2 regions of the Thermaerobacter litoralis genome follow, and region 2 is predicted to be linked to the other one. Evidence: riboswitches for the same ligand, from Rfam matches in the RefSeq annotation. Region 2 holds a riboswitch; the other holds the start of a gene.
The links. A riboswitch is a leader RNA that binds a small molecule or an ion and turns the genes downstream of it on or off. The one in region 2 is predicted to bind cyclic di-GMP.
Positions count from the first base shown of each region.

Region 1: linked by a shared signal. The riboswitch ahead of ACYQ02_RS02510 (flagellar basal body rod protein FlgB) and the one ahead of ACYQ02_RS11690 (flagellar hook-basal body protein) in region 2 are both predicted to bind cyclic di-GMP.

Region 1 covers NZ_BAAIES010000004.1:156,887-161,102, reverse strand. Annotated here, with positions in the region: gene hslU (ATP-dependent protease ATPase subunit HslU) at 1-46, shown strand, start outside; gene ACYQ02_RS02515 (trans-sulfuration enzyme family protein) at 156-1,313, opposite strand; cyclic di-GMP riboswitch class I at 1,660-1,752, shown strand; gene ACYQ02_RS02510 (flagellar basal body rod protein FlgB) at 1,933-2,382, shown strand; gene ACYQ02_RS02505 (flagellar basal body rod protein FlgC) at 2,394-2,963, shown strand; gene fliE (flagellar hook-basal body complex protein FliE) at 3,146-3,535, shown strand; gene fliF (flagellar basal-body MS-ring/collar protein FliF) at 3,629-4,216, shown strand, end outside.
Region 2 covers NZ_BAAIES010000011.1:234,292-238,507, reverse strand. Annotated here, with positions in the region: gene spoIIID (sporulation transcriptional regulator SpoIIID) at 200-499, shown strand; gene mreB (rod shape-determining protein) at 914-1,927, shown strand; cyclic di-GMP riboswitch class I at 2,090-2,230, shown strand; gene ACYQ02_RS11690 (flagellar hook-basal body protein) at 2,448-3,197, shown strand; gene ACYQ02_RS11685 (flagellar hook-basal body protein) at 3,194-4,087, shown strand.

The DNA of each region.
Region 1 (4,216 bases), on a different contig from region 2:
GGAAGGGGTGCTCAAGGACCAGGACCTGAGCCGTTACATCCTCTGACCTGCCGGGACCTGCCGGGACAGGCCGGGACGCCCGCGTCCGGAGTGACCTACCGGGACCTGCCGGGACCCGCCGGGAGCTGCCGGGACGCCCGCGTCCAGAGACGCCCTCAGCCGAAGGCGGCGGCGATGGCGGCTTCCAGGTCGGCCCACAGGTCGTCCGCGTCCTCGATCCCCACGCTCAGGCGCAGCAGCGAGGGGGGCAGGTGTTCCTGCCCCGGGACGGCCGCCCGCCGCTCGATGGTCGACTCCACCCCGCCCAGGCTGGTGGCGTGGCGGATCAGCCGCAGGTGGCGGCAGACGGCATCGGCTTCCGCCGCTCCCCCGTCGAGATCGAAGGCGATCATCGTGCCAAACCCCCGCATCAGCCGCCGGGCCACGGCGTGGCCGGGGTGGGAGGGAAGGCCGGGGTAGCGCACCCGCGTCACCCGGGGGTGCTCCGCCAGGCGGGCGGCCAGCACGGCGGCGTTGTGCTGGGCGCGCTCCAACCGCACGGCCAGGGTGCGGGCGCCCCGCACGGCCAGGAAGGCCTCCAGCGCCCCCGGGGTGGCGCCGTGCAGTTCCCGCGACCGGCGCAGGGCATGCCAGAGGGCCTCGTCCCGGGTGACGGCGACCCCCGCCATCAGGTCGGAGTGGCCTCCGATCAGCTTGGTGGCCGACTGCACCGAGACGGTGACCCCCCACTCCAGGGGACGCTGGTTGAGCGGGGTCGCGAAGGTGTTGTCGACGGCCAGGATGGCGCCCGGCTTGCGGGGCGCGGCGGCAATCACGTCCACCTCGGCCACCGCCAGCAGGGGATTGGACGGCGACTCCAGCCAGAGCAAATCGGCCTCCCGGCACGCCTGAACCCAGCCCGCGGTGTCGGCCACGGCCAGCCGCTCAACCCGCCACCGGCCGAGCCGGGCGCCCTCCGCCGCCAGGGCCGCCACCCCTTGGTAACAATCGTCGGGGATCACCACCCGGGCGCCCGCCGGCAGCTGGTCGAAGATGGCGGCGATGGCCGCCATGCCCGAGGCGAAGGCCACGGCCCGGCCACCCTCCAGTCCCCCGACCAGCTCCTCCAGCGCCGCCCACGTGGGCGTTCCGTCGTCGCGGGCATAGGCGGGGCCCGCTCCCAGGATGAAGTTCGAGGCCAGCACCGGCGGCACGTTGAGGGGCTGGCCGGGTTCCACCGGGCGCCCGGCGGCCACCAGCCAGGTGGCCGTCGACCAGGGACGCCCGTCCGTGCCCGGCGTTCCGGACCCGGCAGCCGCGGTCTCACCCGCCATGGTCTCACCTCCCAAAGAGCTGCCGCCCGGCCACCGGCCGTGCCCTGGCAAATCCCTCCGTCGCGTGGGAGGGGCCCAAAACCAGGACCGGGGTCCCAAAATTTTTGTCGCAGTTAGAAGGAATGACCAGGCCGTTGCAGAATCATGTCGACCAGTGCCGGTGGATGCCCACCGATAACTGAATACTTTTCGGGGGTTGGCCGTTCCTTGTGTCCCCGGGCCCCTGTTGCAGCCGGGCCGAAGCGGCCGAAACGGCCGGCGACGCCCCGGGCCGGTCCGGCCCCAACCGGCGGGTCCGGTCCAAACCGGTGGCGGCCCGGACCTTGGAGGCGGCAACCCCCCGCGGCAGCGACAAAGGCACCCCTGCCGAAAGGCAGGCTCGCAAAGTCACGGGTCTAAGGTCCCGCTCCGGCGGGGCTATGACGGCCGGACTGCCGAACGCTGCGTGGTGGAACTCGCCAGACCCCGGCTTCCGCCCGTGGTGCCGATGCGCGCCGCGGGCGGCTTGTCTTTTTCGGGTTCGTCAAGGCTGGGCCGGTTCTTCCCGCCTACCGGCGGGCGAACGGGCGGGCGGGCCGCCGGCCGGCGGGCGGGCGGCGTGACCAAGGGGGTGGATCCCATGTGGGGAGGCATCAACGACCAGCTGGCGGCAGGCCTGGAGGTCCTGGCCCTGCGCCAGCGGCTCCTGGCGCAGAACGTGGCCAACGCCGAGACGCCCGGTTACAAGCGGTACGACCTGGATTTCGCCCGGGCCCTGGAGGCGGCCCTTCAGGGCACCGGCGGCGCCCCGGGACCCGCGGGCACGGCGCCCGGGAGCGCGGCCCCCGGGGCGCTGCCCCTGGCCGTCACCCATCCCGGCCACCTCCCGGGCCGCCCGGCCGCGTCCGGGCCGGCGGCGGCCGTCTACCGCGAGACGGGTACGGCCTTGCGCAACGACGGCAACAACGTGGACCTGGACGCCGAGATGGCCCGGCTGGCGGAGAACGGCATCCACTACCAGGCCCTGGTCCGGCAGCTCTCCGACCGCATCGCCCTGTTCCGGACCGTGATCGCCGAAGGGAGGCGGTGAGGGTGCCCGGGATGTTCGGCACCTTCGACATCGCAGCCAGCGGGATGACGGCCCAGCGGTTGCGGCTTGACCTGATCGCCAGCAATCTGGCCAACGTCGACAGCACCCGGACGCCCCAGGGCGGCCCCTACCGCCGGCTCGTGCCCGTCTTCCAGGAGCGGGCCGTGCCCTTTGCCCAGCTCTTGCGCGAGCGGGCAGCGGCCGGAACGGGTGGGGTCGAGCCGGCGGTCCCGCCGGCGGCGGCTGGGGGCGCACCCGGCGTCGCGGCGGCAAGGGGCGGGCCCCTGGCCGCGCCGTCCGGGGCCTGGCGGCTCCCGGGACGAACCGGCCCGGGGGAGGCCGGCGTCCCCGGCGGGGTCCAGGTGGCCGCGGTGGTGGCCGACCCCGCCCCGCCCCGCCTGGTCTACGACCCCGGGCACCCGGACGCCGGCCCGGACGGGTACGTGGCCTACCCCAACGTGGACCCGCTGGTGGAGATGGTCAACCTCCTGGCCGCGACCCGGGCCTACGAGGCCAACGTGGCGGTGTTCAGCGCCGCCCGCACCCTGGCCCTGCGGGCGCTGGAGATCGGCCGCGGCTGAGCCGGCCTGGACCAGGGGCCGGCGGTCCGGCGGGCCAGCAGGGCCCAGGGGAACGCGGGCCGGAAGCCGGGGCGCGCCGCCGGGCGCCCAGCGGGGCCGGCCCCGGGGCGGTCCCAGGCGCGGCTGGCGCGGGCGGGCACCGGCCAAGACCGTGATGACCGAGGGAGGAGGCGTGGCGACCCATGGGACCTTGGGGTGTGGAGCCCATCCAGCGGCCGGCGTGGCCGGGCGCCGCAAATCGGGTGGCGGGGGGCAGCGCCAGCGCGAGCCCTGCCGGCCCCCTGGCGCCCGGGGATCCGGCGGGGATCGCCCCCGCGGGAGCCGGTTCGTCCGAGGCGGGAGGGGGCGTGGGGGCCACCTTCCTGCAGGAGCTGGCCCGGGCGCTGGAGCGCCTGGAGGGCGTGGCCGGCCAGGCCGACGCCATGGCCCAGCGCCTGGTCACGGGCCAGGTGGAGGACTTGTCCCAGGTGATGGTGGCCAGCGAGAAGGCGCGGCTGGCCATCGAGCTGGCCGTCCAGCTGCGGAACAAGGCGCTGGAGGCCTACCAGGAGATCATGCGGATGCCGGTCTGACGGGCCCGATGGGGTTGAACGGGTGGGCTCCGGCTTCGTCCGGTTGAATCCCCGGTCCGCGGCGCGGGTCGATGAGGAGGCGGCGGAGGCACCATGCCGGTGGCACAGCTGCGGCAGCTTCCCCAACAATTCCTCGCCTGGTTCCGGCAGCTCAAGGCGCCGGCCCGCTGGGTCGTGGTGGGGACCGCGGTGCTGGTCCTGGGCGGGTTGCTGGCCCTGGCTCTGGCCGGTCGCGGGGGGACCCAGTGGGAGCCCCTCTTCACCCGGCTGGACCCGGCCGATGCGGCGGCCATCGTCGGGCAGCTGGAGGAGCAGGGCGTGCCCTTCCAGCTGGCCGAAGGCGGGCAGGCGATCCTGGTCCCGGCGGAGGCGGTGGACCGGCTGCGGCTGGACCTGGCGGCCCAGGGCCTGCCCCGGGAGGGGACGGTGGGCCTCGAGCTGATGGAGAGGATGCCCATGGGGGCCACCGAGTTCGAGCGCCAGGTCCAGTACCTGCGGGGTCTGCAAGGGGAGCTGGCCCGGACCATCGGCCGCTTGGAGGGGGTCGAAGCCGCCCGTGTCCACGTGGTGCTGCCGGAGGAGAGCCCCTTCGCCGGCGAGCGGCGGCCGGCCACGGCGGCCGTCCTGGTCCAGCTCAAGCCTGGGGCCGAGCTGGGCCCCGAGCAGGTGCGGTCCATCATG
Region 2 (4,216 bases):
TTGCCGCCCGCCCGGCCCCACCGCCCCCGGTCCGCAGCCGCGGGGCGCCCAACCCTCCGGTGCCCGGCCCCCCAACGTCCCTGCCGTCGCAATCCGGCCTGTCCGCTCGTCCGAAGCCGTGCGCGGGCCTGCGGCCAAGGTATGTTTGCCTAACGCCCTCATATAGATGGTACCAGACCAGGGCGAAGGGGGCAGGTCGGTGAAGGACTACATCTGGAAGCGCGTGGTGGAGGTGAGCACGTACATCGCTCGCACCCGCTCCACCGTGCGCGAAGCAGCCAAGGTGTTCGGTGTCTCCAAGAGCACCGTCCACAAGGACGTCACCGAGCGCCTGCCCAAGATCGACAGCCAGCTGGCGGCCAAGGTCCACCAGGTGCTGGAGACCAACAAAGCGGAGCGTCACCTGCGGGGCGGTGAGGCCACGCGCCTCAAGTACCTGCAGGAACAGCGGGGCCAGGAACCCGAGCAAGCTCCGTCGGAACCGCCCGTCGGGGCTTGAGCGCCGTCCCTGCCCGCACCGGCCCTGGCCCCCAGTCGAACACGGCCGTGGCGGCGGCCCGCCGGGTCCGACCCGGCATCAACCGGCCTGCAGCCCGGCCACCTTCCTTCCCGCCGCAAGGAGGACCTGTCCCGCAACGGTCCTCGACCCCCGCACCCTGGCCAGGGGAGGGACAACCCCGGTTTCCGCCCGCCCGTCCTCTCCGGGCGGCCTTTTGCCGTCAAGAGGAACCCGGCCCGATGGCAAAGAAATCCGTCATGGCAACCTCTTACCCAGGCCGTTGTTAAAGCCAAGCCGTTGTCAGCGATCCCTGCCAGCCCCGAGGCCCTGGCGCGGCCACCGGCGGCCGCCGACCCCGCCGGTCACCCCGCCGCCGCCCCAGCGGTGCCCGGGCGGTCAGGAGGGGGACAAGTCATGGTCGGGTTCGTCCGGGACCTGGGGGTTGACCTGGGGACGGTCAACACGCTGGTCTTCGTCGAAGGCCGGGGCATCGTGCTCAACGAGCCGTCGGTGGTGGCCATCGACCGCGAAACGGGGCGGGTCCTGGCCGTCGGGTCGGAGGCCCACCGGATGCTGGGCCGCACGCCGGGCCACATCGTCGCCGCCCGCCCGCTCCGGGGCGGCGTGATCGCCGACTTCACCGCCACGGCAACCCTGCTCAAGATGCTGTTGCAGCGGGCCATGCCCCGCCGCCTCGGCGTGCGGCCGCGCATGGTGGTCTGCGTGCCCTCGGGCGTGACGACGGTGGAGCGCCGGGCCGTCATCGAAGCGGGCTACGAGGCTGGCGCCCGCAAGGTCTATCTTCTGGAAGAACCGGTCGCCGCGGCCCTGGGGGCGGGCCTGAACATCCACGAGCCCGGTGGCCACATGGTCGTCGACGTGGGGGGCGGCACCACGGACATCGCCGTCCTATCCCTGGGCGGCGTGGTGGTGGCCGGTTCGACCCGGGTCGGGGGTGACACCTTCGACGAGGCCATCGTCCGTTACGTCAAGCGCCGGTACAACGTGCTGATCGGGGAGCGGACGGCCGAACAGGCCAAGATCGCCATCGGCAGCGCCGAGCCTCCCGACGACGAGGGGGAGCGCTTCGAGGTGCGCGGCCGCGACCTGGTCACCGGCCTGCCCCGGACCTTGTACCTCTCGGCCGCCGAGGTCCAGCAGGCCCTGGACGAGCCCCTCGCCGCCCTGATCACGGCCCTGCGCGGCATCCTGGAGCGGGTTCCGCCCGAGCTGGCGGCCGACATCCTGAACCGCGGCCTGGTCCTGACAGGGGGCGGCTCCCTGCTGCGGGGCCTGGACCGGCGGATCGCCCGGGCGACGGGCCTGCCGGTGGTGCGGCCGGAGCAACCCCTGCTCACCGTGGCGCTGGGCACCGGCGTCGCCCTGAGCATGCTGGACCGGCTGGACGGCGTCCTCATCGCTGGATGAACCGGCCCCCACCTCGGGGGATGAGCCGGCCCCCCACCGGGGGATGGACCGGCCCCCGCCTCGGGGGAGGAACAGGCGCCCGCCTCGGGGCGTTGGACATTTTCTGGCGAAACCCGGCAGGAACCGTGCGACCGGCGTCGAATCGCCGAGGAAAGCGGCCACGCCGCGAAAGGGCAAACCCGCCGAAAGGCGGGGGCGCAAAGCCACGGGTCTACCGCAGGATGCGGCCGGCGGTCCTGGAAGGGGCGCCCGCGATGGGCCCCGGGGCGCCGCCGCGCCTGCTACGACGGCCGGGCTGCCGAACGGGTGGAGACCGATCCGGCACCGGGTGCCTCCTTCATGCGGGAAGGCCGCAGCACCCGGCCTGGCGTTGGAAAGCCCTTCACCCCCGGCAGCCGCCGGGGGTTTTGCTTAGGGGGGCCGTGAAAGCCGGGGGAGCGCCGACGGACCGTCGGCGGCCGGGGCGCCTGGGGCCGTGGCTCACCAGGTCGTCCCCGGTTGAGAGGGGAGGGATGGCGGGGTGCTGCGCGGGTTGTACACCGCCGCCAGCGGGATGCTGGCCCGGGTTCTGCAGCAGGAGCGCCTGGCCGGCGACCTGGCCAACGTGAACACGCCGGGTTACAAGGCCAGCCGCAACGTCACCGAGGCCTTCCCCGACCTGCTGCTGTCGCGCCTTGACGGCACCGGGGCGGCACCCGTGGGGCCGCTGGGGACCGGCGTCGTGGTGGCCGAACCCGGTGCCGACATGGGGGCCGGGCCCTGGCTGGAGACCGGGCGGCCCCAGGACCTGGCGCTGGAGGGCGACGGGTTCTTCGTGGTCCAGGGGCCTACAGGCCCGGCCTTCACCCGGGCCGGCAACTTCACCGTGGGCCCGGAAGGCTATCTCCAGGCGCCCGACGGCTCGCCCGTCCTCGACACCAACGGCCTGCCGCTGCTGGTGGGAACCAGCGACTTCACCGTCGACCCCGGCGGGCAGGTGCGGGTGGGCGACGTGGTGGTCGGGACCATCGCCCGGGTCACCTTCGCCAACCCCGCAGGCCTCCGCCGGGCCGGCGACAACCGTTGGGAGGCGACGGCGGCCTCCGGCCCGCCGGTGCCTGCCGCCACCCCCGTGCGGCAGGGGGTCCTCGAACAATCCAACGTGGACCCCGTCCAGGTGGTCGTCACGATGCTGGCCAACTACCGGGCCTTTGAAGCGGCCCAGCGGGCGGTCCAGGCCCAGGACCAGACCCTGGGGCTCGCCATTCAGGAAGTGGGGCGGGTGACATGATCCAGCGCGCCCTGTGGTCGTCGGCGGCGGGCATGGCTGCGGCGGCCCGGCAGGTCGACCTCACCGCCAACAACCTGGCCAACGTCAACACCCCCGGGTTCAAGGCCGCCCGGGCGGATTTCGCCGACCTGGTCTACGCGGCCGTCCAGGTGCCGGTGGAACCGGCCGCCGCCGCGGCCGGCGGCGTGCAGGCCGGACACGGCGTGCGCCTGGCGGCGACGCCCCGGCTCTGGCGCCAGGGGCCGCTGCAGGCGTCGGATTCCCCCTGGGACCTCGCCATCGAAGGGGGCGGGTTCTTCCAGGTGGTCGATCCGGCCAGCGGCGAGATCCTGCTGACGCGGGGCGGCCACTTCACGGCGAGCCCGTGGCCGGCCGGCCAGGCGGGGCCGGGCCTCCCGCCGGCCCAGCCCCCGGGAACGGTGCCCCCGCCCGGCCCGGGCCCCGAGACCGGCCCGGCCCCCGCCGGCGAGGCGCTGTGGGTCACCGACGGCGCCGGGCGGCCGCTCCTGGCCGACGATGGGCAGCCCCTCACCCTCCCGCCCGGCTCCCGCAGCTGGGTGGTGACGCCGGACGGGGAGGTGCGGGCGGTCCTGGCGGACGGCCGGGAGGTGGTGGCGGGCCGGCTGGCCCTGGTTGTTCCCGCCGCGCCCGACGCGCTGGAAGGGCGGGGTGACGGCCTGTTCGCCCCCGCCGGAGGGCCGCTGGTCGCGGTGCCGCCCGGTCAAGGGGGCGCTGGGCGGATTCGCCAGGGCATGCTGGAACAGTCCAACGTGGACCTGGCCACGGAGATGACCCGACTCCTGGCAGCCCAGCGGGCCTACCAGCTGAACGCCCGGGCGGTGTGGACCAGCGACGAGATGATGGGGCTGATCAACCGCCTGCGGCCGTAGGGTTTTTATGCCGTAGGGCTTTGATTCCTAAACGGCTTGATTCCCTTTCCCTTTGCTCCGATGGCCCGCATGGGCCTCCCCCCTGATGCGCCCCCGGCCGGGCGGCCTGCGCCGCCCGGCCGGGGGCTT